DNA from 3 places in the Streptomyces sp. NBC_01465 genome. Region 3 is predicted to be linked to each of the others. Evidence: riboswitches for the same ligand, from Rfam matches in the RefSeq annotation. Region 3 holds a riboswitch; each other region holds the start of a gene.
What was found. Region 3 has a riboswitch for cyclic di-AMP ahead of OG707_RS34850 (C40 family peptidase). Riboswitches for the same ligand answer to the same signal wherever they lie in the genome.
Positions count from the first base shown of each region.

Region 1: another riboswitch for cyclic di-AMP. It lies ahead of OG707_RS30690 (M23 family metallopeptidase); the one in region 3 lies ahead of OG707_RS34850 (C40 family peptidase).
Region 2: another riboswitch for cyclic di-AMP. It lies ahead of OG707_RS15140 (C40 family peptidase); the one in region 3 lies ahead of OG707_RS34850 (C40 family peptidase).

Region 1 covers NZ_CP109467.1:6,511,769-6,521,233, forward strand. The annotation lists gene OG707_RS30675 (DNA gyrase/topoisomerase IV subunit A) at 1-695, opposite strand, end outside; gene OG707_RS30680 (M16 family metallopeptidase) at 863-2,203, shown strand; gene OG707_RS30685 (M16 family metallopeptidase) at 2,233-3,600, shown strand; cyclic di-AMP (ydaO/yuaA leader) riboswitch at 3,796-3,954, shown strand; gene OG707_RS30690 (M23 family metallopeptidase) at 3,968-4,783, shown strand; gene OG707_RS30695 (GntR family transcriptional regulator) at 4,976-5,659, shown strand; gene OG707_RS30700 (HPr family phosphocarrier protein) at 5,784-6,065, opposite strand; gene OG707_RS30705 (bifunctional acetate--CoA ligase family protein/GNAT family N-acetyltransferase) at 6,192-8,978, shown strand; gene OG707_RS30710 (DUF5998 family protein) at 9,027-9,465, shown strand, end outside.
Region 2 covers NZ_CP109467.1:3,237,552-3,247,016, forward strand. The annotation lists gene OG707_RS15115 (DUF5691 domain-containing protein) at 1-590, shown strand, start outside; gene OG707_RS15120 (cobalamin B12-binding domain-containing protein) at 592-1,002, opposite strand; gene OG707_RS15125 (esterase/lipase family protein) at 1,245-2,078, shown strand; gene OG707_RS15130 (M23 family metallopeptidase) at 2,295-3,629, shown strand; gene pcrA (DNA helicase PcrA) at 3,637-6,087, opposite strand; cyclic di-AMP (ydaO/yuaA leader) riboswitch at 6,365-6,511, shown strand; gene OG707_RS15140 (C40 family peptidase) at 6,520-7,650, shown strand; gene OG707_RS15145 (hypothetical protein) at 7,661-8,014, opposite strand; gene OG707_RS15150 (C40 family peptidase) at 8,362-9,411, shown strand; gene OG707_RS15155 (alpha/beta hydrolase) at 9,375-9,465, opposite strand, start outside.
Region 3 covers NZ_CP109467.1:7,468,896-7,478,360, reverse strand. The annotation lists gene fusA (elongation factor G) at 1-296, shown strand, start outside; gene OG707_RS34860 (PadR family transcriptional regulator) at 336-911, opposite strand; gene OG707_RS34855 (nuclear transport factor 2 family protein) at 983-1,399, shown strand; cyclic di-AMP (ydaO/yuaA leader) riboswitch at 1,543-1,696, shown strand; gene OG707_RS34850 (C40 family peptidase) at 1,702-2,571, shown strand; gene OG707_RS34845 (cellulase family glycosylhydrolase) at 2,653-4,446, opposite strand; gene OG707_RS34840 (hypothetical protein) at 4,658-5,215, opposite strand; gene OG707_RS34835 (hypothetical protein) at 5,418-6,707, shown strand; gene OG707_RS34830 (hypothetical protein) at 6,739-6,912, shown strand; gene OG707_RS34825 (hypothetical protein) at 7,061-7,384, opposite strand; gene OG707_RS34820 (DUF6247 family protein) at 7,381-7,725, opposite strand; gene OG707_RS34815 (hypothetical protein) at 7,758-8,105, opposite strand; tRNA gene OG707_RS34810 (tRNA-Leu) at 8,468-8,552, opposite strand; gene OG707_RS34805 (L-fucose/L-arabinose isomerase family protein) at 8,665-9,465, opposite strand, start outside.

The sequences.
Region 1 (9,465 bases), 960 kb from region 3:
CCGCCGGTCGGCAGGTCGGGACCGGGGACGAAGCGCATCAGCGTCTCGAGGTCGGCGGCCGGATGCCTGATCAAGTGCCGGGCGGCGGCGATGACCTCGCCCAGGTTGTGCGGCGGCATGTTCGTCGCCATGCCGACGGCGATTCCGGTCGCGCCGTTGACCAGCAGGTTCGGATAGGCGGCGGGCAGGACGCCCGGCTCCTGCTCCTGGCCGTCGTAGTTCGGCGTGAAATCGACCGTGTCCTCGTCGATGGACTCGGTCATCAGCGTCGTGGCGTCGGCCATCCGGCACTCGGTGTACCGCATGGCGGCCGGCGGGTCGTCGTTGCCGAGGGAACCGAAGTTGCCGTGCCCGTCGACGAGCGGGAGCCGCATCGAGAAGGGCTGTGCCATGCGCACCAGGGCGTCGTAGATGGACGCGTCGCCGTGCGGGTGCAGCTTGCCCATCACTTCGCCGACGACACGGGCACACTTCACATAGCCGCGGTCGCGGCGCAGCCCCATCTCGTTCATCTGGTAGACGATGCGCCGGTGGACGGGCTTCATACCGTCCCGGGCGTCCGGCAGGGCCCGGGAGTAGATCACCGAGTACGCGTACTCGAGGAAGGAGCCCTGCATTTCATCGACCACGTCGATGTCGAGGATCTTCTCCTCGAAGTCCTCCGGCGGCGGGGTCTTCGTGCTGCGGCGGGCCATCGCTGCTGCGGCTCCTTCACATGCCTTGGTCAGGTAGGGACGCCGACCATTGTGGACCGTCCCACTGACAACACCGACCGCGACCCGGGAACTTAGCGCGCTGTCGGTGCGCTTGCATACAGTGGCAGGACTTCGCTTTTCTCTTTACCGCGATCGAAGGGACGTACATGCCCATGGGTCACACGGCCACCGCCGAGGCCTCCTCCGGCGGCCTGACAGCAACGGAACACAGGCTGGCCAATGGCCTGCGCGTGGTGCTCTCCGAGGACCACCTGACCCCGGTCGCCGCAGTCTGCCTCTGGTACGACGTCGGTTCGCGCCACGAGGTCAAGGGCCGTACGGGCCTGGCTCACCTCTTCGAGCACCTGATGTTCCAGGGCTCCGGACAGGTGAAGGGCAACGGTCACTTCGAGCTGGTGCAGGGAGCCGGCGGATCGCTCAACGGAACCACCAGCTTCGAGCGCACCAACTACTTCGAGACGATGCCCACCCACCAGCTGGAGCTCGCGCTCTGGCTGGAGGCGGACCGGATGGGCTCGCTGCTCGCCGCCCTCGACGAGGAGTCGATGGAGAACCAGCGCGACGTCGTCAAGAACGAGCGCCGGCAGCGGTACGACAACGTGCCCTACGGCACCGCGTTCGAGAAGCTGACCGGCCTCTCCTACCCGGAGGGGCACCCGTACCACCACACGCCGATCGGCTCGATGGCCGACCTCGACGCAGCGACCCTCGAGGACGCGCGCGCCTTCTTCCGTACGTACTACGCGCCCAACAACGCGGTGCTCTCGGTCGTCGGTGACATCGACCCGGCGCAGACCCTCGCCTGGGTCGAGAAGTACTTCGGCACGATCCCCGCGCACGACGGCAAGCAGCCGCCGCGCGACGGCTCGCTCCCGGAGACCATCGGCGAGCAGCTGCGCGAAGAGGTCCACGAGGAGGTTCCGTCGCGCGCGCTGATGGCCGCCTACCGCCTCCCGCAGGACGGCACCCGCGAGTGCGACGCGGCCGACATCGCCCTCACGATCCTCGGCGGCGGCGAGTCCTCCCTGCTGCACAACCGTCTCGTACGGCGCGACCAGACGGCCGTCGCGGCCGGCTTCGGCCTGCTCCGGCTGGCCGGTGCCCCCTCGCTCGGCTGGCTGGACGTCAAGACGTCGGGCGGTGTCGAGGTCCCGCAGATCGAGGCGGCCGTCGACGAGGAGCTCGCCCGGTTCGCCGAGCAGGGCCCCACGGCCGAGGAGATGGAGCGCGCCCAGGCCCAGTTGGAGCGCGAGTGGCTGGACCGGCTCGGCACCGTGGCGGGGCGCGCCGACGAACTGTGCAGGTACGCCGTCCTGTTCGGCGACCCGCAGCTCGCGCTGACCGCCGTGCAGCGGGTCCTCGACGTCACGGCCGAGGAGGTGCAGGCGGTCGCCAAGGCGCGTCTGCGCCCCGACAACCGTGCGGTCCTCGTGTACGAGCCGACCACCGCCGCCGATGCGACCGAAGAAGAGGGGGCGGACCAGTGACGGAGACCACCGACACCGCTGCCGTGAGCATGACGTACCACCCGCAGCCCCAGCCGGGCACCGCAACGCCCTGGGCGTTCCCGGCCCCCGGGCGTTCCACGCTCCCCAACGGTCTGACGGTGCTGCGCTGTCACCGTCCGGGCCAGCAGGTGGTCGCCGTCGAGGTCAACCTCGACGCCCCCCTGGACGCCGAGCCCGAGGGCCTCGACGGGATCGCCACGATCATGTCGCGCGCCTTCAACGAGGGCACCGACAAGCACACCGCCGAGGAGTTCGCGGCCGAACTGGAGCGCTGCGGCGCCACCATGGACGCCCACGCGGACCACCCGGGCATCCGGGTCTCCCTGGAGGTCCCCGTCTCCCGGCTGCCGAAGGGGCTCGGCCTGCTCGCCGAGGCACTGCGCGCACCGGCCTTCGCCGACGGCGAGATCAGCCGGCTCGTACGCAACCGCCTCGACGAGATCCCGCACGAGCAGGCCAACCCGGGCCGCCGCGCCGCCAAGCAGCTCTCCAAGGAGCTCTTCCCGGCGACCCTGCGCATGTCGCGCCCCCGCCAGGGCACCGAGGAGACGGTGTCGAACATCGACGCCGCCGGGGTCCGCGCCTTCTACGACGCCCATGTGCGCCCCGCCACGACCACGGCCGTGGTCGTCGGTGACCTCACCGGCGTCGACCTGGACGCGCTGCTCGCCGAGACCCTCGGCGACTGGACCGGCAACACCGCGGCCCCGCGCCCGGCCCCGCCGATCACCGCCGACGACACGGGCCGCGTGATCGTCGTGGACCGCCCCGGCGCCGTACAGACCCAGCTGCTGATCGGCCGGATCGGCGCCGACCGGCACGACCGCGTCTGGCCCGCCCAGGTGCTCGGTACGTACTGCCTCGGCGGCACCCTCACCTCGCGTCTGGACCGCGTCCTGCGCGAGGAGAAGGGCTACACCTACGGCGTCCGGGCCTTCGGCCAGGTGATGCGCTCCGCCGCCGACGGCAGCGGCGCCGCGATGCTCGCCATCAGCGGCTCGGTGGACACGGAGTCCACTGGACCGGCGCTGGAGGACCTCTGGAAGGTGCTGCGCACGCTCGCCGCCGAGGGGCTCACCGACGCGGAGCGCGAGACCGCCGTACAGAACCTGGTGGGTGTCGCCCCGCTGAAGTTCGAGACGGCGGCGGCGGTCGCGGGCACGCTCGCCGACCAGGTCGAGCAGCACCTTCCCGACGACTTCCAGGCGCAGTTGTACGCGCGGCTGGCGGAGACCGGGACGGTCGAGGCCACGGCCGCGGTCGTCAACGCCTTCCCCGAGGACCGCCTCGTCACGGTCCTGGTCGGGGACGCGGCGAAGATCGCGGAGCCCGTCAGGCAGCTGGGCATCGGCGAAGTGACCGTCGTCACGGGCTGATTGACGGACAGGGGCAAAAGGGACCTCGGCGGCCGGGCGGCCGCCGAGGTTCTCCCTTTTGTCCGGTTTGTTCTGTGGTTGCCTGGATGTCCTGTGGCGTGCGCTACAAAACAAGCTGTCTGTTTGGTTCCGGTAAGCGGGAGCGTTTAGCGTCGATTTCGCTGTTCGTCGTACGTAAGCCGCATCCGCGGCCCCGGACAGTGATCGCCGAGTCCCCGTCAGGCGCGAGCCTGGGGAGCCGGGGACCCACTCAGTCCCTGGGGTGAATCGGGCCCAGCCGCAAGGCGCACGCCCGTAGGAGACCTTCCTGCTCCGAACCCGTCAGCTAACCCGGTAGGCGAGAAGGAAGGAAAGGACCAGCCCCTTCATGGCGTTCGCCCGCCCTACCGGTAAGCACCGTGCCCCGAACCGTCTGACGCGCAGGACCGCGACCTTCGCCGGTGCCGCCGCCCTCGCCACGACCGGCGTCGTCGGAACCCTGGCCGCCCCGGCCATGGCCGCCGAAGCCGCGGCCCCCGCCGTGGACACCACCGGCCTCACCCAGACCATCGTGATCGGCGACTCCCTCGCCGCGCACGTCGACGCCCAGGCCGCCGCGCAGAAGCACGAGGCCGCCACGGCCAAGGCCGCCGCGAAGGCCAAGGCGGAAGCCAAGGCGAAGGCCGAGGCCAAGGCCAAGAAGGCACGCGAAGCCAAGGCGAAGGCCGAGGCCAAGGCGAAGCAGGAGCGCGAGGCCAAGGAGCGCGCCGCCCGCGAGGCCGAGCGCAAGCGCCTGAACGCCTACGTCGCGCCCATAACGGGCTCCTACGTCTCCACCGGCTACAAGACCGGCGGCAGCCTCTGGTCCTCCGGCAGCCACACCGGCATCGACTTCCACGCCGCGTCGGGCACCTCGGTCCACGCCGTCGGCGCCGGCACCGTCGTCGAGGCCGGCTGGGGCGGCGCGTACGGCAACAACGTCGTCATCAAGATGAACGACGGCACGTACACGCAGTACGGCCACCTCTCGTCCATCGGCGTCTCGGTCGGCTCCGCCGTCACCTCCGGCCAGCAGATAGGCCTCTCCGGCGCCACCGGCAACGTCACCGGCCCGCACCTGCACTTCGAGGCCCGTACGACCGCCGAGTACGGCTCGGACATCGACCCGGTCGCGTACCTGCGCTCGCACGGCGTGAACGTCTGACAGCTGCTCCACCCGTAGCACCACCGAGAAGGCCCCGGCGCATCAGCGCCGGGGCCTTCCGCGTACGGTTCCGTGGCCAAAAGATATCCATGATTAACCGGCCGCCATCGGAAATTCACGTCCGCTGCAATAGAGTCGCCGAACAGGCGTCGATCGACCGCGTTTCGCGGGGATTAAGGCGGAGGTTCGGTGATGCGCATTCCGGCGCACTCGGTATGCACGGCGATCCGTGACGACATCGTCTCCGGTGTCTTCGAGCGCGGCAGCCGGCTCACCGAGGAGGTCCTGGCCCGCCGGTACGGCGTCTCGCGCGTACCGGTGCGCGAAGCACTGCGGACCCTGGAGTCCGAGGGCTTCGTGCTCACCCGCCGCCATGCCGGCGCCTGCGTCGCCGAGCCCACCGAGCAGGAGGCGGCCGATCTTCTGGAGATGCGGCTGCTGCTGGAGCCGATGGGCGCGGCCCGGGCAGCTCAGCGACGTACCGAAGCCCACCTCAAAGTCCTGCGCGGCCTGGTCAGGCTGGGGCAGGAGCGGGCCAGGCGGGGGCAGGGCGAGGACCTGCGCTCGCTCGGCGGCTGGTTCCACGAGACCCTCTCCCAGGCCTCGGGCAGTCCGCCGCTGACCGCGCTGCTCACCCAGCTGCGGCACAAGATCGCCTGGATGTACGCCGTCGAGCAGCCCGTGCGTCCTGTCGACTCGTGGGCCGAGCACGGTGCGATCGTCGACGCCGTGGCACGCGGCGACGCGGAGCGGGCCAGGGCGCTGACCGTGCAGCACGCGGAGCGCGTGAGCTCCGCGCACCGGCTGCGCCGCCCCGACGCAATGCGTGTGAGGACTTCGCAACATGCTGTAAACAACGCGGGCGGTTCGCATTAACAGTCGCGCCGTATACAAAGAAGAGGCATTTAAGAGCCTCTCTTTTCTGCTGCCCGAAAAAGGTTCAGGAAATGCCGAAGCCGCTCCACCACAATTCTGGTGGAGCGGCTTCGGTGTGCGAAATTCAGACGGTCTCGGGGAGCTCCTCGAGACCCTCGGCGACCAGCTTCGCCAGACGGTCGAGAGCGGCGTCCGCACCCTCGGCGTCCGAAGCGAGCACGATCTCCTCGCCGCCCTGCGCGCCCAGACCGAGCACGGCGAGCATCGATGCGGCGTTGACGGGGTTGCCGTCGGCCTTGGCGATCGTCACCGCGACGCCGGAGGCCGTGGCGGCACGGACGAAGATGGAGGCGGGACGGGCGTGCAGACCCTCGGCCCAACCGACATTTACGCGGCGCTCAGCCATGGTGTTGCCCTTCAAGTTCTCTGACTGTTGTCTAGACCATTCAACCACGGGGTACGGGATGCTGAGGCCCAGCCTGCACCGGTCGGGGTCGCCCCGCGACCCGTAGGCGACCCGTAGGCTCTCCTCATGAACCCGGACCTGGCGTACCCGGCGCACTGGGAAGCCGATGTCGTGCTGCGCGACGGCGGCACCGCGCGGATCAGGCCGATCGCCCCCGACGACGCCGATCGGCTGGTCAGTTTCTACGAGCAGGTCTCGGACGAGTCGAAGTACTACCGCTTCTTCGCGCCCTACCCGCGGCTGTCCGACAAGGACGTGCACCGCTTCACCCACCACGACTACGTCGACCGGGTGGGCCTCGCGGCAACGATCGGCGGCGAGTTCATCGCCACCGTCCGCTACGACCGGATCGGCACCGGCGAGGCCGAGGTCGCCTTCCTCGTCCAGGACGCGCACCAGGGGAGAGGCGTCGCATCGGCCCTCCTGGAGCACATCGCGGCGGTCGCCCGAGAACGCGACGTGCACCGCTTCATCGCCGAGGTGCTGCCCGCCAACAACAAGATGATCAAGGTGTTCACGGACGCCGGCTACGAGCAGCGGCGCAGCTTCGAGGACGGCTCGGTCCACCTCACCCTCGACCTGGAGCCCACCGAGGCGTCCCTCGCCGTCCAGCGGGCGCGCGAGCAGCGCGCCGAGGCCCGCTCGGTGCAGCGCCTGCTCGCCCCCCGCTCCGTCGCCGTCGTCGGCACGGGCCGCGCACCCGGCGGAGTGGGCCGTACGATCCTGCGCAATCTGCTCGCCTCCGGCTTCACCGGCCCGGTGTACGCGGTGAACAAGGCCTTCCCCGCCGACGTCACCGAAGTCGACGGCGTCCCCGCCCACCCCTCCGTCGCCGCCATCGGCGAGAGCGTCGACCTCGCGGTCGTCGCCGTCCCCGCCGAACGGGTCCCCGAGGCCGTCGCCGACTGCGGCGAGAGCGGCGTCCAGGGCCTGGTCGTTCTCTCCGCCGGATACGCGGAGAGCGGCCCCGAAGGCAGGGAGCGCCAGCGCGAACTGGTGCGCCAGGCCCGTTCGTACGGGATGCGCATCATCGGCCCCAACGCCTTCGGCCTGATCAACACCTCCGACGCGGTCCACCTCAACGCCTCGCTCGCCCCCGAGTCCCCGGCCCCCGGCCGCATCGGCCTCTTCACCCAGTCGGGGGCCATCGGCATCGCCCTCCTGTCCGGACTGCACCGCAGGGGCGCCGGCCTCTCCTCCTTCATCTCCTCCGGGAACCGCGCAGACGTCTCCGGCAACGACTTCCTGCAGTACTGGTACGACGACCCCGACACCGACGTCGCCCTCCTCTACCTCGAATCGATCGGCAACCCGCGCAAGTTCACCCGCCTCGCCCGCCGCACCGCCGCCGTGAAGCCCGTCGTCGTGGTCAAGGGCGCCCGGCACAGCGGCTCCGCGCCGCCCGGCCACGCCGTGCCCGTCACCCGCGTCCCCGACGCCACGGTCTCGGCCCTGCTGCGCCAGGCGGGCGTCATCCGCGTCGACACCGTCACCGAACTGGTCGACGCGGGCGTCCTGCTGGCCGGGCAGCCGCTGCCCGCAGGGCCCAGGGTCGCGATCCTCGGCAACTCCGAATCGCTCGGCCTCCTCACGTACGACGCCTGCCTCACGGAGCGGCTGCGCCCGCTCCCGCCCCGCGACCTGACGACGTCCGCAACGCCCCAGGACTTCCGCGCGGCACTCGCCGAAGCGCTCGCCGACGACGGCTGCGACGCGGTCGTGGTGACCGCGATCCCCTGGGTGGGGGAGGACGGCATGAAGGAGATGGGCGACGGCGAGATCCTCGGCGCGGCCCTGCGCGAAGCCGCCGCAGGCGCCCCCGCCAAGCCGGTCGCGGTCGTCCACGTCGAGATCGGCGGCCTGGCGGAAGCCCTGGCCGCGGCCACGGCGACGGTCGCCCCGGCCGCACCCCGCCCCGACACCTCCCCGGCCGCCGACGCGCCCGAGAAGGACGGAGAACCCCTCCCGTCCCACCCCGCGCGCATCCCCGTCTACCCCGCCGCCGAGCGCGCCGTCCGGGCCCTCGCCCAGGCCGTCCGGTACGCCCAGTGGCGCCGCCAGGCCGCAGACCCCGGCAAGGTCCCCGAGTACGACGACATCGACGAGGCCGGTGCCGCCGCCCGCATCGAGCAGCTCCTCGCCACCGCCCACGTCGACGTCTCCCGCGGGCTGCCCCTCTCGCCCCAGGACGCGCGCGAACTGCTCGGTCTCTACGGCATCGAGGTCCGCCCGACCCTCCCTGCGCCGTACGCGGATGCCGCCGTCGCGGCCGCCGCCGACCTCGGCTACCCCGTCGCCCTCAAGGCCACCGCCCCCCACCTGCGCCACCGCCCCGACCTCGGCGGCGTACGCCTCGACATCGCCACCGAGGCCGGACTGCGGCGCGCCTACCAGGAGTTGACCGACGCGCTCGGCACGGCGGACGAGGTCCAGCCGGTCGTGCAGGCGATGGTCCCGCGCGGCGTCGACACCGTCGTACGGTCCGCGATCGACCCCGCGGTCGGCGCGGTCCTCTCCTTCGGCCTGGCCGGCGCCCCCTCCGAACTCCTCGGCGACACCGCCCACCGGCTCGTCCCCGCCACCGACCGGGACGCCGCCGAACTGATCAGGACCATCAGGACCGCACCCCTCCTCTTCGGCTGGCGCGGCTCGGCCCCCGTCGACACGGCCGCCCTCGAAGAGCTGCTGCTCCGCGTCTCGCGCCTCGTCGACGACCACCCCGAAGTGATCGCCGTGGCCCTGGAACCCGTGGTCGTCGCCCCCGGCGGACTCTGCGTCCTCGGCGCTTCCGTACGTCTGGCACCACCCCCCGCCAGAGGCGACCTGGGCCCCCGCCGCCTCCCCAGCTACTGATCTCACCGAGGGCCCGGACGTACCGGGCAGGGACGTAAGATGGAGCCCATGGCAAAGACCGGTACGACGACCCAGGGGCTCCGCGCGGCGATCGAGCGCAGCGGCTACTACCCGGCCCTCGTGGCCGAGGCGGTGGAGGCCGCCGTCGGCGGCGAGCCGGTCTCCTCGTACCTGGTGCACCAGGAGACGACGTTCGACTCCAACGAGGTGCGCCGCCATGTCACCGTCCTCGTCCTCACCGGCCACCGTTTCATCGTGAGCCACACCGACGAGCAGGCGGCCGACGACAGCTCCCCGACGCCGTACGCGACGACCTCCACGGAGTCCGTCAAGCTCGACCGGATCTCCTCCGTCGTCCTGAGCCGCGTCGTCGCCAACCCGGAGAAGTACGTCCCCGGCACCCTGCCCCGCGAGGTCGTCCTGACCATCGGCTGGGGCGCGGTCTCCCGCCTCGACCTGGAGCCCGCCGCCTGCGGCGACCCCAACT
Region 2 (9,465 bases), 4.2 Mb from region 3:
TGGTCGAGGCGGCCCCGCTGTCGGTCTGGCCGGGACGGTTCGGGGGCCGTACGCCGCAGCAGATCACCGACCTCGCGGTGTCGGACGACTGGGGCGAGGAGCTGCACGCGGCGTGGTGCCGGGCGGCCGTGCGGCAGCGGGACGCCGAGTGGGCACGGGCCCTGCTCGGCGGCCCCGGTACGGCATCGCTCGCCGAGCGCGCCAAACTGCTGGCCACACTACCCGAGGACGAACGGGCCGACTGGGTCGCCGAGTTCATCGCCGCGCACGGCCTCTCCGAGGCGTTCCAGCTGCTGGGCGTGTGCGCCGTTCCGTGGGCCGGTCCGCTCGGGCGGGCGGTGGTGGACTCCCTGGAGATCGCCCGGGACGCGGGCAGCTACCCCTGGAGCTTCAGCGGGGTGATGGGCCTGGCGGAACGCTGCATGGACCCCACCGAGGCGAGCCGCTTCGAGGCACTGGCCGCGATGCCGGACGAGGCGGAGGGTGCGGCCCCGGGGGCAGGGGGGTACTGGTCGGAGGCGTTCCAACGCCTCGTCTCCACGCTGCGGCTGCGCGCGGCGATGCTCCAGGAACTGGAGGCGCCGGCGTGACTCAGACCTGCTCCAGCCGCACGTTCGCGTTGACCCAGTCGACGATGGAGGCCGTCGTCGCGCCCGGCGTGAAGATCTCCGCGACGCCCTTCTCCTTCAGCGGCGCGATGTCCGCCTCGGGGATGATGCCGCCGCCGAAGACCTTGATGTCCTCCGCGTCCCGGTCCTTCAGAAGGTCGATCACCTTGGCGAAGAGCGTGTTGTGGGCGCCCGAGAGGATGGAGAGGCCGATCGCGTCCGCGTCCTCCTGGATCGCCGTGTCCACGATCTGCTCGGGGGTCTGGTGCAGCCCCGTGTAGATGACCTCCATGCCGGCGTCGCGCAGCGCCCGCGCGATCACCTTGGCCCCGCGATCGTGCCCGTCGAGCCCCGGCTTGGCGACCACCACGCGGATCGGACCGTCGACACCCATCACTGCCTCCATGCACCACGATGTGAACGAACGTTAGCGACAGCATCCCGCAACCCGCCGTTTCACGGTGGATGGGGAGGGGGAAATCACACCTGGGACATGTATCGGGGAGCCGCGGACGAGGTCGCCGCACCACCGTGCCGTCAGCCGCGCAGCATGGTGGTGCGGGCCGTCACCGGCTTCCCACGAGGGCACACGGGGGACAGGGTCGTCTCCCCGCGTGCCGTTAGGGAGGTCGGCCCATGAGGGTCTTACCCTTCTTTCTCTTTCCGCAGTGTCTGCTGCGCCGGATGCGTTTCTCCTCCGCCCTCCTGAGATCCACCGCCCTGGAGCTCACGATCCTCGCCGGACATCTGCTCCTCTATCCCTCCGGCCTCACTCCCGAGCGCCGGGCCGAGGACGACCGGGATCCGGCGGAGACCGCCACGATCACGGGCCCCGACCGGCCGCCCGTCGTCCTGCTCCACGGCTTCGTGGACAACCGCTCCGTCTTCGTCCTGCTGCGCCGCTCCCTGGCCCGGCACGGCTGGCGCCGGATCGAGGCGCTCAACTACTCGCCGCTGACCTGCGACATCCGCGTCGCCGCCGAACTGCTCGCCCGCCATGTCGAGGAGATCTGCGCCCGCACCGGACACCAGCAGGTCGATGTCGTCGGGCACAGCCTCGGCGGCCTCATCGCCCGTTATTACGTACAGCGCCTCGGCGGCGACACGCGCGTCCGCACCCTGGTCACGCTCGGCACCCCGCACTCCGGCACGCACGTCGCCCAGCTCATGAGCGCCCATCCGATCGTGCGCCAGATGCTCCCCGGCTCCTCCGTGATCGAGGAGCTGCGCAAGCCGGCGGAGGGCTGCTGCACCCGGTTCGTCAGCTTCTGGAGCGATCTCGACCATCTGATGGCGCCGGTCGAGTCGGCCTGCGTCCAGCACCCCGATCTGATCGTGCAGAACGTCCGGGTCAGCGGAATCGGGCATCTCGCCCTGCCCGTCCACCCGGCCGTCGCCGCCGGCATCCGCCAGGCCCTCGAATCAGCGGAGACGGAGGCCGGCGCAACGGGGGCCGTTTCCGTGGCCTGAGAGCCCGGAATATCCGAACGCACCTCGAACGCCGGGCCAAAGCTCTGCCCAGAGACCGCCGAAAGACGGCCGAATGCCCGTTTCCCGACGGCTCAAAACCTGTTGAAGATTGTCGCCGCCGCATACCGCCGGGTACAGTCACGCCACTGCTTTCCTGTGAGTTACCTACAGACCCACTGGACGCAGGGTCCTGCTGCCGAGGCGAGAGAGACGTTGGTGAACGACCAGCAAACCCACGCCGGGTACGTCGGGTACGACGCCTACTCCACGGGCAGTTACGACACCGACCCCCTGTTCGGCACCCTCCCCGGCACGTACGACACCGGGCAGTACGACACCACTCAGTGGGACACCGGCGCGCAGCAGCAATACGGCTACGACTCCACCGGCCAGTGGCCGACGCAGGTCCCCGCCCAGGCCGTCGCGTACGACAGCTACGACACCACGGGACAGTGGGACGCATCGGCCTGGAACCAGGCCGGCCAGCAGCAGATGCAGCAGCCGCAGTACCAGCAGCAGTGGGACACCACCACGCAGCAGCAGGTCTACGACACCGGTGTGTACGACGCCACCGCCTGGAACGACGCCGGCGCTTCCGTGCAGCAGGACATCACCGCGGAGACGGGCCAGTTCAGCACCGCCGACTTCGCCGCGTACGCGGAGCCGGAGCACCAGGAGCACTCGCAGCAGGTCTACACCGAGCCGGTCCACACCGAGCCCGAGGATCTGACCGAGGCCCCGGTCGAGCTGACCACGGAGCCGGAGGCCGTACCGGCCGCCCCCTCCCCCCGCCGCTCCTCCGGCGGCGGCAGCCGCGGCAGGCGCCGCACCCCCGCCAAGCGGTCCGCGCTCCTCACCATCGCCGTGCCCTCCGCGTGTGTGATGGGCGTCGCCGGTATCGCCGCCGCCTCCGTCACCGGACTCGGCTCGGACTCCGGCGACGGCAAGACGACCCAGGCCGCGGCCGATCCCTCGTCCGTGAAGCCGGTCGCCGCCAACAACAAGGTCGACACGCAGCTCGCCAACCTCAGCCACGAGGCGGACGACTTCGCCGACCGCGCCAGCCGTACGCAGGAGCGCCTCGACCTCAAGGAGCGCCAGGCGGCAGCGAAGAAGAAGGCGGAGGACGAGGCCGCGGCCAAGGAAGCGGCCCGCCCCAAGTTCGTCCTGCCGGTGAAGCAGAGGGGCCTCAGCGCCTACTTCGGCCAGGCCGGCGTCAACTGGATGTCCGTCCACACCGGCATCGACTTCCCCGTCTCGTACGGCACGCCCGTGATGTCCGCGATCGACGGCACGATCCGCACGCAGTGGAACAACGCCTACGGCAACATGGCCATAGTGACGGGCGCCGACGGTACCGAGACCTGGTACTGCCACCTCTCCAGCACGAAGATCCGCTCCGGTGAGGTGAAGGCCGGCGACGTCATCGCGTACTCCGGAAACTCCGGGAACTCCACCGGGCCGCACATGCACTTCGAGGTACGGCCCGGCGGCGGCTCGGCGATCGACCCGCTGCCGTGGCTCCGCAGCCACGGCCTCGACCCGACGTAAGCCGTAACTACAGCTTCTCGACCGGCGCGTACCGCAGCAGCAGCTTCTTCGGGCGCTCGTCCCCGAAGTCCACCGTCACCTGGGCGTCCGCGCCCGTCCCGGTCACCTGCATGACCGTGCCCAGACCGAACTGGTCGTGGGTGACCCGGTCCCCCACGTTCAGAGTGATCACAGGCTTGTCTCCGGCCCGCCCCGTGGCGAAGCCCGTCGCACCGCCGCGGCCGCCGCGCGAGCGCGACGAGGACAGCGAGGACGACAGCGACGCGGCGATCCCCGACGTCGGCCCCGCAGGAGCCGCCATGGCACCCGTCCGCTTCCACTCCAGGTGCTGGACCGGGATCTCCTCCAGGAAGCGCGAGGCCGGGTTGTACGAGGGCTGGCCCCACGCACTGCGCATCGTGGAGCGCGTCAGATACAGCCGCTCACGGGCGCGCGTGATCCCCACGTACGCGAGCCGCCGCTCCTCCTCCAGCTCCTTGACCTGTCCCAGCGCGCGCATGTGCGGGAAGACCCCGTCCTCCATGCCCGTCAGGAACACCACAGGGAACTCAAGGCCCTTGGCCGTGTGGAGCGTCATCAGCGTTATGACGCCGGCCCCGTCCTCGTCCTCGTCCGGGATCTGGTCCGAGTCGGCGACGAGCGCGACCTTCTCCAGGAACTCGGCGAGCGTCCCCGCGCTCTCCTCGCCCGCGGCCGACCGCTCCTGCTCGAACTCCAGGGCCACGGCGGCGAGTTCCTGAAGGTTCTCGATGCGCGTCTCGTCCTGCGGGTCGGTCGATGCCTGCAACTCGGCGAGATAGCCGGTCCGTTCGAGCACCGCTTCGAGTACGACAGCCGGCCCGGCCCCCGACTCGACGATCGTCCGGAGCTCCTCCATCAGGACGTTGAACCGCTTCACGGCGTTGGAGGAGCGAGCCGCCATGCCGTACGCCTCGTCGACCCGGCGCAGTGCCTGCGGGAAGCTGATCTTCTCCCGCAGTCCGAGCGCGTCGATCATCGCCTCGGCGCGCTCGCCGATCCCGCGCTTGGGCACGTTCAGGATGCGGCGCAGCGGGACGGTGTCCTCGGGGTTGGCGAGGACGCGCAGATAGGCCAGCACATCCCTGACCTCCTTGCGCTCGTAGAAGCGCACTCCGCCGACGACCTTGTACGGCAGCCCGACCCGGATGAAGATCTCTTCGAAGACACGGGACTGGGCGTTCGTACGGTAGAAGACGGCGACGTCTCCGGCCTTGGCGTCGCCCGCGTCCGTGAGGCGGTCGATCTCCTCGGCGATGTACTGCGCCTCGTCGTGCTCGGTGTCGGCGACGTAGCCGACGATCTTCGCGCCCTCGCCCGCGTCGGTCCACAGGTTCTTGGGCCTGCGGCTCTCGTTCCGCTCGATGACGGCGTTGGCGGCGGAGAGGATGGTCTGCGTGGACCGGTAGTTCTGCTCGAGCAGGATCGTGGTCGCGTTCGGGTAGTCCTCCTCGAACTGGAGGATGTTGCGGATCGTCGCGCCCCGGAAGGCGTAGATCGACTGGTCCGCGTCACCGACGACGCACAGCTCGGCGGGGGCGGGACCGGACCCCACCAGCTCCTTGACCAGCGTGTACTGGGCGTGGTTGGTGTCCTGGTACTCGTCGACGAGTACGTGCCTGAACCGCAGCCGGTAGTGCTCGGCGACATCCGGGAACGCCTGGAGCAGGTGCACCGTGGTCATGATGATGTCGTCGAAGTCCAGGGCGTTGGCCTCGCGCAGCCGCGCCTGGTACATCCGGTACGCCTCGGCGAGCGTCTTCTCGAAGCCGTCGGCGGCCGTCCCCGCGAAGGTCTCCTCGTCGATGAGCTCGTTCTTGAGGTTGGAGATCTTGGCGCTGAAGGACTTGGGCGGGAACCGCTTGGGGTCCAGGTCCAGATCGCGGCAGACCAGGGCCATCAGCCGCTTGGAGTCGGCGGCATCGTAGATCGAGAAGGACGACGTGAAACCGAGCTTCTTCGACTCGCGGCGCAGGATGCGGACGCAGGCGCTGTGGAAGGTCAGCACCCACATGGCGCCTGCGCGCGGGCCGATGAGCCCTTCCACGCGCTCCTTCATCTCACCAGCGGCCTTGTTGGTGAAGGTGATCGCGAGGATCTGGCCGGGGTGGACGCCACGGGCGCCCAGCAGATGCCCGATGCGGTGCGTCAGCACGCGGGTCTTGCCGGAGCCGGCGCCGGCCACGATGAGCAGCGGGGACCCCGAGTGCACGACGGCGGCGCGCTGCTCGGTGTTCAGGCCGTCCAGGAGCGCGGCGGGGTCCACGGCGGGGCGGGGGGCGCCGTCGCGGTAGTACGCGTCGCGGGGCGGCCCGTCGAAGGCTCCGCCGAAGAGGTCGGCGGGGACCTCCTCCTCCGGAGCGTGCTCCTCGGGGGGCGGGGGCGCGTCCTCGGTGGGCTGGAGGTTCGCCAGGAAGCTGTCGTCAAAGAGGCTGCTCATCGTCTACCGAGTCTAGGCCGCACGACTGACAGTCCGGGCAGGGATCGGCAGCGAGGGCCCCGTAGACGGGAACCGCACCACCCCCATCACGTTCCGTTACCGACCGCACCGGTGCGTACACCTGACGCGTGCCTTTACGTCCGGTCCCGAGAGGTCACGAAAATGTATCGGGCATATCGAACATCAGGCTTCCCACCCGCCCCAGGGGTTGGCTACCGTGCTCCGTCAGGTGGCCGTGCCCCCACCGGCGACCCGCGCCGGAGCGCGCCGCCGCGCCGAGTCCGCTCTGCCGTACGGCAGTTGGAGCCGGGGACCCACCAAGCACCACCGGGGTGAATCGGTCCGTACCCCCCAGGACCGTAGGGCGGCCTTCCGACAGCCCGAACCCGACAGCTAACCCGGTAGGCGGTCCACGGAAGGAACACGCCTGCCTTGGCAGACCACCGCAAGCCGCGTACCCGAATACGGGCCACGGCTCCCGCAGTCGGCATCACCACCGCCGCCCTCGCCTCCGTCTCGCTGCTCGCACAGAGCGCGCAGGCCGCGCCCGTGCAGCCGAAGCCGAGCATCGAGGACGTACAGAAGAAGGTCGACGACCTGTACCGGCAGGCCGGCACCGAGACGCAGAGGTACGACGCCGCGAAGGAGTCCACCGCTCAGCAGCGCAAGAAGGTCGACCGGCTCCTGGACGCCGTCGCCCAGCGCACCCAGCAGCTGAACGACTCGCGGCGCGAGCTGGGGCAGTACGCGGCCGCGCAGTACCGGGGCGGCAATCTCGCCTCCACCGCGACGATGCTCCTGGCCAGCGACCCGCAGTCGTACTTCGACCAGAACCAGCTGATGAAGCAGTTGTCGGCGCAGCAGACGCACGCGGTCGACGACTACACCAAGCAGCAGAAGGCGGCGGCGAAGGAACGGGCCGAGGCGACCGAGCAGTTGGAGACGCTCACCACGTCGCAGGCCGATCTGAAGGCGACCAAACAGCAGGTGCAGTCGAAGCTCGCCGAGACGCGCGAGCTGCTCTCGAAGCTGACGGCCGAGGAGAAGGCGCGGCTGGCGGCACTGGAGAAGGCGCGACAGGAGGCGGCGGCGAAGAAGGCCGCCGACCTGGCGGCCAAGCAGGCCGCGGCGGAGAAGGCGGCGAAGGCGGAGGCCGCGAAGAAGGAAGCCAGTTCGGGCTCGTCCTCCTCTTCCTCGTCCTCCAGCTCGTACGCGGCGAAGGCCGCCAAGGTCCTCGATTTCGCCCGCGCGCAGATGGGCAAGCCGTACGTCTGGGGCGCGACGGGCCCCAGCTCCTACGACTGCTCGGGCCTCACCCAGGCCGCCTGGAAGGCCGCCGGCATCGACCTGCCGCGCACCACCTGGGACCAGGTGAAGGTCGGCACGCGCGTCGCGACGGCGGATCTGCAACCCGGTGACCTGGTCTTCTTCTACGACGACATCAGCCATGTCGGGATCTACATCGGCGGCGGCAAGATGATCCACGCGCCGCACACGGGCGCGAACGTCCGCGAGGAGTCGATCTACTACATGCCGATCTACGGCTCGGTGCGCCCCGCGTAGCTCAAGCTCCTCAGGTCCACAGCACCGCGATGAAGATGTTGGCCACGGTCAGGCCGCCGACCGCACCGAACAGCCCCTTCTCGACCTTCTCCTCGTCACGCTTGACGTAGACCAGGCCGAGAATGACGATCAGGATCGCCAGCTTGACGCCGATCTTGATGTTGTTGACGGTGTGGTCGTCGGCCTGGTTGAGCCCGACCAGCGCGACCCCCGTGACCAGCATCGTCAGCGCACCGTGCAGCATCGCGGGCACGAAGCGCGCCGTGCCCGCGCCCATCGCCTTCATCTGGGTCAGGAATCCGCCGAGCAGCGAGGCGATGCCGATGATGTGCAGGCCCACGAAGACATTGATCAGTACGTCCATGGCCCCGACCCTAGCCACCCCTTAGCACCACCTTTCACTCAGGTCGTGCACATCCACCGCTTCGGTCACAGAGCCCCGGAATCCAAAGAGACGCCCCCACCCCACCGGTCACAGACGCTCACGCACTGACCAAAATGAACCACTTCCAGTCACTCCATCACTTTCGCGCAACCATCAGGTTTAGCGTCCTTCTCCAGGTGACCGGCTCCCCACCGCCGTCCCGTCCGCTGGATCGGACGACTGTCGGTCACCACCGCCGAAAGAACCGGCGGCGGCCCGCTCCCCCTGTGCGGGCCGCCGCCGGACGCACGTAACGGACGTCATACGGAAGGACGTGACCCGCCCCCGTGGCCGCTCACCGAAAGCCCAAGCAGCGCCCGCTCTCCGGCCCCGCCGCCCGAACGGCGGCCACCCTCGCGATCGCCACCGCGGCCTCCGCCACCGCCTTCGAAGGCATCGGGCACGCGGAGCCGAACCTCACCCCCGCGCAGGTCAAGGCCAAGGTCGACAAGCTCTACCAGGAGGCGGAGGTCGCCACCGAGGCGTACAACGGCGCCAAGCAGAAGACGCAGACCACCCGCAAGGCCATCTCCGCGCTGCAGGACGAGGCCGCCCGCAAGACCGAGACCCTCAACGCCGCCCGGCGCCAGATCGGGCAGAGCGCGGCCGCCCAGTACCGCACCGGGGGCATCGACCCGACCGTGCAGGTGCTGCTCTCCTCGGACCCCTCGCAGTTCCTCGACCGGGCCTCGCTGGTCGACCAGGTGGGCGCACGCCAGTCCGCCGACATCGACGACATCCAGCACCAGATCGGCCAGATCGACCAGCTGCGCTCCACGGCCGACGACCGGCTCACACAACTCCGCGCCGACCAGGCCGAGTTGAAGAAGAACAAGGCAGAGGTCCAGGCCAAGATCCGCGACGCCCAGGCGCTCCTCGCCCGCCTCAGCGCCCCCGAGCGCGCCAGCTACGAGAGCGGCGACACGGCCGCTGCCCCCGCCGCGGCCGCCAGCCGCTCGGTGGCCCGCTCCTCGGCCGTGGCCCCCAACTCCCGTGCGGCGCAGGCGGTTTCGTTCGCGTACTCAGCTCTCGGCAGCCCCTACGTCTGGGGCGCGACAGGCCCCAACGCCTTCGACTGCTCGGGGCTCACGCAGGCCGCGTACCGCTCGGCGGGCGTCTCGCTCCCCCGCACCACGTACACGCAGATCAACGCCGGGCAGCGCGTCAGCCAGTCCGAACTGGCCCCCGGCGACCTGGTGTTCTTCTACTCGGGCATCAGCCACGTTGGCCTGTACGTGGGCGGCGGCCAGATGATCCACGCCCCGCACCCCGGCGCCCCGGTCCGCCTCGCCCCCATCGATCAGATGCCCTTCGCGGGCGCGGTCCGCCCCGGGTAGGGCGCGAGTTCCGAGGTCAGCCACTCGAAGACCCCGACCACCTGCCGCCTCCAC
Region 3 (9,465 bases):
CGCTCCGCGAGGCGCTGCGGTCTGCGGCGATGGCGCTCCTGGAGCCGGTCGCCGAGGTCACGGTGACCGTGCCCGAGGACGCCGTGGGCTCGGTGCTCGGCGATCTCGCGGCCCGGCGCGGCAGGGTGTCGGGCTCGACGGTGAGGGGTGCGACGGCGGTGGTCACGGCCACGGTCCCGCTGGCCGAACTGTTCGGCTACGCGTCCCGGCTCCGCAGCCGTACCCAGGGCCGCGGAACCTTCACCACCCGTCCGACGGGTTACGCACCCGTACCGGACGGAGTGAAGGCCGGCTAGCCCGGGCCAGGTGCTGCCGTGATCCGCGGACCTCGCGGATCACGGCAGCTGTCCGCGTCGCGCTGCGGTGCGCCGGTCCAGGATCTCCAGGGCCCGGCGCCCCCAGCGCAGGTTCTCCTCCTCGAAGAACATGCCGCGCATCAGCGTCAGATAGGGCCCGATCCGGTCGCTGTCGCGCAGGAACTCCTCCTCGCTCAACTCGCCGAGGAGGTGCTGCCGTACGCGCTCGTAGCGGGCGAGCTTGCCCTGCGCCCAGCCGATGCGCTCCTCGATGTGACCGCGCACGGCGTCGACGTCGCCGACGTCCAGGGCCTGCACCTTCACCATCAGCTCGTCGCGGGCGGCGGTGGGCCGGGGCTCCTTCGCGGTGAAGGCGGCGAGATCCGCCCTGCCGGTCGCGGACAGCGTGAACATCCGCTTGTTCGGCCGGCGCTCCTGCGGCACGACCCGCGCCTCGATGAGCCCGTCGGCGGCCAGGCGCTCCAGTTCTCGGTAGAGCTGCTGGGGCGTCGCCGCCCAGAAGTTCGACACGGAGACGTCGAAGATCTTCGCGAGGTCGTAGCCGGACGCCTCGCCTTCCAGGAGTGCGCCGAGCACCGCGTACTTCAGGGACATATGGACACGCTACATCGATGCGATTACTGTTACTCGCACCTATTCAACAAATTGACCATGAGGTGACGAGCATGCTCCCCTTCCGCACGGCCGTAGAAGCGGGCGACCACACCGCGATCGAGGCGCTCCTGGCCGAGGACGTGGTCTTCACCAGCCCGGTCGCCTTCAAGCCGTACCCCGGCAAGGCCATGACGGCGGCGATCCTGCGCGGCGTCACCCGGGTCTTCGAGGACTTCCATTACGTGAAGGAGATCAACAGCACAGACGGCCGCGACCACGCCCTGGTCTTCGAGGCCCGCGTGGGCGACCGCGCGATCACCGGCTGCGACTTCCTCCACCTGGACGAGGACGGCCTCATCGACGACTTCACGGTCATGGTCCGCCCCCTGTCGGCAGCCCAGGCGCTCTCCGCCGCGATGGGCGCCCAGTTCGAGCAGATCGCCCGCGAAGCCACCGGGGACAATCCGCCCATGCACACCCAGCTGTGAGCAATCTGTGGGCCGCTCGCGGTCAATGTGAGCAATTCCATTGGGGTTTGCGCATTTCCTCACGACCTGTTTAGCGTGCAACCTCCGCACTCAAGCGGAACCAATCTCTCCGGAACGCCGAGTCCTGCCGCCGGAGAGGTCAGGACATCAACGCACCGCACCACGGCAGGAGCGGGGGACCCAGGTAAGTCGCCGCGATCCAGCGATCGCGGCTAGGGGTGAAGCCGTGCAGCGCACGGCCGGGCAGCTCCAGCCCGAATCCGACAGCTCACCTCGCAGGCGTGGGAGAGGAACGCAGATTCATGCTGCCCACGAATGACGTGACCGCACGCAGGCCCCGCCGCACCCGCGTCCACCGCCTGGTCGCCGGAATGAGCCTCGCCGGGGTCGGCCTGGCCATCCCGCTGGTCTCCGCGACCACCGCGTCCGCCGCCCCGGCGCAGGCCACGACCGCCTCCGCGTCCGCGACCCAGGCGACCGCCACCTCCACGAGCTCCGCCAAGAGCGCCGGGACGTACACCGTCGCGGCGGGCGACTGGCTCTCCGGCATCGCCAAGAAGAAGAACGTCAGCGGCGGCTGGGAGAAGCTCTACGAGCTCAACAAGTCCGAACTGACCGACGGCGCCGACCACATCTACCCCGGCCAGGTGCTGAAGCTCACCGGAACCGCCACCAGCAGCAGCTCCTCCTCCGACACGAGCTCCTCGACGTCGTCGGACAGCGCTTCGACTTCGTCGAGCTCCTCGTCCGCCTCGTCGGCCTCGACCTCCACCTCGACCACGTCGAGCTCCAGCAGCACCACCGCGTCCGGCACCATGGCCGCCGCGACCGCCTACGCCGAGTCGCAAATCGGCACCCCGTACGTCTACGGCGGCTCCGACACCTCCGGCTGGGACTGCTCCGGCCTGACCCAGGCCGCGCTCGCCAAGGCCGGCATCTCGATCCCGCGCGTGGCCAACGACCAGGCCGCGGCCAGCACGCACGTCTCGCTCGACTCGCTGCAGGCGGGCGACCTGCTGTTCTGGTCCTCGGACGGCACCGACGCCGGTGTCTACCACGTGGGCATCTACATCGGCGACGGCAAGTTCGTGCAGGCCGCCAACCCGAGCTCCGGCGTCATCTACGACACGATCTCCAACTACACCCCGGACTTCGCCGGCCGCATCGGCTGAGTCTCCAGCGCTCGAAAGCGAACGGCCTGCCGGGCCCCGAGGGGTCCGGCAGGCCGTTTTCGCGCGCCGCGTCAGGTCAGGTCAGGTCGGATTCTGCGTGAGCAAGTGCGCCTTGTACGCCTCGCCGTACGTGCTGGTGGGCGTGCCGTTCCAGTCGGCGATCAGGTCATTGCCGCTGCCGGCGCACACCCCCCACGGATTCCACGTCCAGGCCAGGTAGCCGACACCCTTGCTGTCCGCCCAGTCCGTCACCTGGTCGAGATAGTCGTGGGCGCAGGTGTTCTGGCCGACCTCGCCGGCCGTGACCGGCACCTGGGCCGCAACCGCGCCGATCTGACTGTCCCAACAGGCCGCCGTCACGCAGGCGTTGAAGTTGTACGAGTGCCATGAAGCCATCAGGTTGCCGGCCGGGTCGACCGGCTTGTAGGTCAGCCACTGGGTGAGGTCGTTGGTCCAGGTCAGGCCGCCGGTCATGACCACATTGGTGGCGCCGGTGTCCCGTACCGCGTTGAGGAGGGTCTGCATCCCGGCGACCTTGTAGTCAATACCCGTGCAGGTGCCGCCGTCGCGCAGGCAGGTCCAAGCCTCAGTGGCATCCGACCAGTTGTTCGCGGCGTCCGGGTAGGGCTCGTTGAACAGGTCGAAGACGACCGCGTCGTTGCCCTTGAACATCTGGGCCACCTGGGTCCAGAAGGCCGGTGTGTACTGTGCGTCCGGCATCGGCTTCTGGCAGGTCGCCTTGGCGTCCGCGCAGCCGGCGCCCGGACCGCCGTACTGTCCGTAGGTCCAGTGCAGATCCAGGATCGGGTTGATCCCGTTGGCCACGAGCAGATCCGCGTAGTCCTTGACCGCCTGCCGGTACGCCTCGCCGCTGACGCCGTCCGCGGGCACATCGGCGGTACCCAGCCAGCACTCCTCGTTCAACGGCAGTCGGACCGCGTGGATGTTCCACGCCTTCATCGCGTCGACACTCGCCTGGTCCGCCGGGCCGTCGAACACCGGCTTGCCCTGGAAGCAGGCGTACTCGCCGCCGGAGCGGTTGACGCCGAGCAGCCGGTACGTGGCGCCGCTCGCGGTCCGAAGCTGGTTGCCCGAGACGTGCAGGGCCGGAGCCGGGCCACCGGCGTCCTGGCCGGTGACGGCCACCTTGGCAGGGGCGGAGGTCGTCGTCGCGCCGTCGTCGTCGACGGCGCGCGCGCTCAGCGCGTAGTTGCCGCGAGTGACGTTGGTCCAGGCGAAGGCGTACGGAGCGGTGGTGTCCGAGCCGATGACCGTGCTGCCGTTCAGGAATTCGACCCGGCCGACCGAGCCGTCCGCGTCGCTTGCAGTCGCCGCCAGGCCGATGGTGGCCGGGGCCTCGAACGAGGCGCCGTCCTGCGGGCTGGTCAGATTGACCGAGGGCGGCTTGTTCTCGGACGGCGCGCCGGTGCAGGGCACACCGTTGAGCGCGAAGTCGGCCGGCTGCGGCAACGGGTTCGGCGGCGAGGTGCCCGCGGCGGTGCGGGTCCACTCGCCTTGCAGACCGACGCTGCTGCTGGTCTGGCCCGTGGCGATGGTGCCGTTCCAACCGGCATCGGTGGCCGTGACCGACGTCGCCCCGGCAAACGTCGCGTTCCAGCCGCCGGTGGCGGTCTGACCGCTCGGCATCGTGAACGTCAGCTTCCACCGAGTCGTCGGATCGCCGAGATTCTTGATGGCGAGTGTGGTGTTGAAGCCGCCCGAAGTGGGGGTGGACTGCCAGGTGCTCAGATTCAGATAGGCGACTTCACAACCGGCGGTCGCGGCCGAGGCAGAGGACGGCACGGCTGCCGTACCTGCCGCGATCAGCAGCGTTGCGGCTAAACCGGACGCGATACGGAATCTTCGGTGGCGCATGGGATCTCCTCGCTCATGAAGGTGGGGGCTCTGGAGCATGGGAGCGCTCCCACCCTGCGGCAGCCCCATGAACCTGTCAAGAACCTGCACCAAGAGCGTCGCCCTGGTGAAGTCCCCCAGTCACCAGGGCGACTGGGGGACTGGGGGACTGGGGGACTTCACTATGTTCCCGAGGGGCGAGTTGGACCGGGAGCCTACGCGTCAACGAGCACTATTCGGGTCGAAGCGCGGTGCGGAGCAGGTGCACCAGATCATCTGCCGGGTAACCGCATGCGCGGGCGCGGTGGGCCGCCTGGAGGATGAGCTGGGCAAGGATCTTGCCGCAGTGGCCGTCCCGGTCGCGGCCCATCCACTCGTCCGGCTTCTCGATGCCGAGACCGGTCATGACCAGCCCGTTTTCGCGGCGGATCTCCTCCACCGTGTCGGTGACCGCCGCCAGGAGCGTGTCGCCCGGACGCTCGCACAGCAGCGCGAACGAATCACCCCAGCCCTCCGGTACGCAGCCGTGGGGAGGACGCGCACGCAGCCGGGCATACCGGTCCTCCAGTCCGTCGGCATCCCGCACGCTCATGCCGAACGCGTCGTGTTCCAGGGCGAAGCGATGGTGCCCGAGCGGCAGGGGCGGAGGCGGCGGAGTGTAGGTCCAGCCCGCGTTCTCGCGCAGAACCCGCTCGACCTCGTCCCGGTCGGCCGAGGTGAAGGTGAAGCCGGTCTCCATGTTGGTGCCGGTCGTCGTGCCGTCATCGTGGCGGCGAAAGCTCAGGCCCATGGTGTCTGCTCCTCGGCTCTCCGGTCGTAGGTGATGTCCCTTGCCGCCGACGGTAGGGGGCGCCACTGACATTGCTGCACATCCCGCCCAGAACACCCGGAAGAGGGAGGCCCGTTGGAAGCAGCACCGACCGGCTTCGGCGCGGCCTACGCTGCGCCCTGGCTGTTCATCCGTCCGCCGGAGAGGCAGGGGCACCGAGGTCATGGGCGAGTACGTCGTGTCAATCGAGCTGGGTGAAGATGGCCGATGGACGTCCACTGCGGACGGGTTGATCGGGGAGGGTGCGGGGTTCACCGCGGCGCGAGACGCCTTGAAGGATGCCTTCTACGAGCGCGACGGACAGGAGCCCCGGCTGCGGCGGGACCGTACCGAGGTGCCGATTCCATCGGCTGCGGAAAGAAATCCGGAGCGGCTGATGGCATTCCTCGCTGCGGAGGCCACGGGGTACAAGGGCGGCAACGGTACAGATCTGGTCGCCCGGCAGCGGGAACTGCTCGCGGTGGCGCGGCACGAGGACGCAGAAGCTGGTGAGGACGGGGACGAGTCGGATCGGTGGCGGGTGGTTGCCTGGTGCGTACAGACCGCCGGACTTGTCGTACTGGGCCGGGCGCGCGAACCGGAAGAGTCCTCGCCCCAGGAGGAGAAGGCCGATCCGCGGTCGGCCGGTGACCCCTTCCTCGCACGGTGGCGGCCGTACGAACTCGACCGGCTGACGGACATGGTGCCGCCGGTCCCGCGCACGGTCGACGGCATTATGGCGGCGCTCGACGATTTCTCGCGCCCCCGGGCATGGAAGGAACTGCTGGGCGCCGAGTACGGACCGCAGCTGGAGCGCGCCATGATCCACTGGTGGCACACGGCCATGCAGGGCCACCCGGGGCCGCTGCGCAAGGCGGTGGAGCGGATCGAGGGAGGAGAGCGGGGAATCGCGATGACGGATCTCGCGTCGTCGCGGGCGCTTGACGATCTGCGGCGCGATCTGACGGAGCGTGAACGGGACGCCGAGCAACGGCAGTTCCGCTGGGAGGACGAGAATGGAGCGGTCCGGCGGCAGGCGGAAGAAGACGGATATGTTGCCGACCTTGAGCGGCGGCTGCGGGAGGTGCGGGACCGTCGCGAGTACGTCGACCAGGACCAGGTGTGGCAGACGGCGGTGGGCCGTATGTGCGCCTCGGTCACACCGCACGCATACCGGATGCCAGTCGATCCGGCTTTCCTCGACGCGCTGGACAAGGGCCGCCGGGCAGTGCTCCCGCTGCCGGCGAAGCCGTGGCGGCGATCCATCGGCGCCGAGCCACATTTCGTCCTGACCGTAGAGGGCCACGGGGACGAGCGGATGCTGCTGGCCCGTACAAACGCCACACGTCAGTACGCCACGCTCGTTGCTCTCCGCGCCGCGGAGAGCAACGAGTGCGCGCTGCCGGCGCAACGGGAACCCGGCTGGGGCGAGGAGCCTGTCATCGCTTTTGAGCTGATCGCCGTGGAGCGTTGACTGCAGATTTGTCCTGTCGCCCGATCAGTACGTGTCACTGCTTGCCGAACGCGCCACGTCCGTACGGTTCTCGCAGTCCGAGGGCGCGCAGGGGCCAGTGGAGGTGGACGCTCCCGGCGGTTCGTGGACGGCAGTCTTCACCCGCGGCGATCACGCGGCGGACGGCTGGCTCGCGGTGTACAGGCAGGTCTGCGCGGGCAGTTGAACACCGCGCGGCGGATGTCGGGGCACCCTGCGCGCCGGTTGCACGGACTGCGGTCACCCCGGAGGAATCAGAGGGCGCGCCTCATTCGGGCCTACGGCCGTGTGCGCTCGATCCGGTATGTCCGACGACCATCTCGGCGCTCATTGGTCTACTGCCAGAAACACTCGTCGAGAACGAGCTGTGGGTCTGTGGCACGGGGCGTGAAGTGGTACCGCAACCACCCACGGCCATAATCGAAATAGAGGACGTGCTCGCCGCTGGGACGGGTGGACTGGACGGGCTCGACGCTCATCCCGGCCGGCAGGTCCCGGTCGGTGTCGATGCCTCGGAAGTAGGGATCTCGTGCGGTGACCAGCTCGGCGCGGGCGGCGTCCACGAGTTCCTGAGCGTGCTTGGGGAGCGCGTTGTGGTTGTCCTCGGCACTCTTGGTCCAGTCGGCTTGCCAGGGCGGGCCCATGAATTCATTTGTCACTGGCCGGGGTTCACCTGTGCTGCCGTGCGACGGATGTGTCCGGCCTCTTCGATGAGGGCCTTGGCGCGGGTGTAGTCGGGTTCCTTTGCGGCCTCGTCCTCCAGGCGGTGGACCGTGGCCTCGAGCCGCGGATCACGGGAGAGGGCGTACTCGCTCCACCAGCGGGCCATGAAGGCGGGCACCGGCGCCAGGTCGTACGCGTCGGCGATGTCCCGGCGCCAGTGCCGGTCGAAATCGACGAGGAGTTTCGGCGCGTACTGGGCGATGGCGGCGCGAAGTGCCTTGGGGTTCCTCTCGGGCATCGGGGGAACGACCCCGGCGTCGTGGGCGGCTGTGGTCATGAGTAGAGATCCCTTTCGCGAAGATGCGGAGGTCAAGCGACCGTGGCCGGTTCCTGTACAACGGTGGTCACGATCTTGAGGCGACCGTCGGAGTAGGCCACCAGAAGCGCCTCGAAAGCGGCGGAGATCGAGGTCCCGCTCTGCATGGCGCGGCGCTCGGCTGCCGCCCAGTCTGCATCGTCGATCTTGATGAGTTTCGCCGTACGGGAGGCGACGACTGGGTTGTCGGCGGGGTCGGGTGTGATCCGGCCATGACCGTAGGCGGCGACTAGGCGGCCTCCGGTCCAGCCAATCGGACGACTGTCGTGCCGTTTACTCTTCTCACCTGCGCGTTTCCATACGGAGTTGTCCACGTACAGCGAGTGCTGCCGTTCGGGCATGGGGAGTCCTCCTTCGCACTGCGACACCAGATTACTACCTCTTTTTGAGATAGCCCCAGCTTCCCGGGAAACCCGACCGGCATCTGGGGCCGGCAAGCGGTTGCGCGGCGCGTTCGATGAGGAGAGCGGGCCGGTCCAGCTGAAGATCCTGGTGGACGCGCATGAGCGACTTCGGGCCGACCAGGTGGAGCAAAGCTCGCAAATCTGACATTTGGGGGACTTGAACCCCCACGGCAACTTAGAGGCAAACCCGCAGGTCACCCGCCTGATCCGCTTACCCCTAGAGGGGCGCCTCAGTCGACCGCGAGTCGCCCACACGAAAAATCCCCTGGTCAGCGCACCGACCAGGGGATATCAATACGTGTCCGAGGGGGGACTTGAACCCCCACGCCCGATAAAGGGCACTAGCACCTCAAGCTAGCGCGTCTGCCATTCCGCCACCCGGACAAGGTGTCTGTCGTTCGCGGTGTGTTCCCCGCGGCGACATGGAAAACAATACCAGGGGATCGGGCGTGCCAAAAACACGATTTCGCGCTGCAGGGCTTCCACCTGGGGGTTCTCAGAGGGTGATCTCCACCAGGTCCAGTCCGGTGAGGGAGGCCAGGGCGCGCAGGTCGGGGAGCAGGCGGCCGGTGGACAGCGCCCAGTGGTGGCCGACTCCGCTCGCGCTCCAGGCGTCCGTCCACTCGCCGGGGTCGGCGCCGAAGTCGACCCGTGACGTCGTGTTGCCGATCTTCAGGAGCGGGCCTTCCACCACCGTCCCCTCCGAGGCGACCAGCTTGTACGCACCCTCGCGGGTCTGGCCGAGACCCAGCAGGGTGACGGGTCCGGGCCGGACGTCGAACTCCACGGAGACGCCCCAGCCGCGTTTGCCGTGATAGACGCCGAGGCCCCGCAGGAGGGGGCGGCCCCGGCTGATCGCCAGGTGGCCGGGTCCGTCGTGGCCCATTTCGACCACGCCGTCGCGGAAGTTCAGCGCCTGGAGCTCGGTGAAGGAGCCGCCCGCGCCGAGCCGGTCGGCGATCAGCATGGCGAGGGAGGTACGCAGCTCGTACTCGCCGCAGGCCGGGATCCCCCGGGCGGTCAGCAGGGAGGCGCCGAGGATGACGCCGGCCCCGAGGCGTTCCAGGATGTCTCCGCCCAGGCCCCGGTGGTAGTAGGCGAGCGAGTCGAGGTCGAAGTCGGCGACCAGGCGGTCCAGGCCGGCCGAGACGCGGGCGGCCCATCTGAGGTCGTCGGCGTCGACCGAGTCCGCGAGGTCGAAGACCCGGCGCGTCTCGGCCAGCTTCGCCTCGACCTCGTCGTCCTTGATCTGTTCGACGCGGACCCGGAGGTCGTCGAATTCGACGACCTCGACATG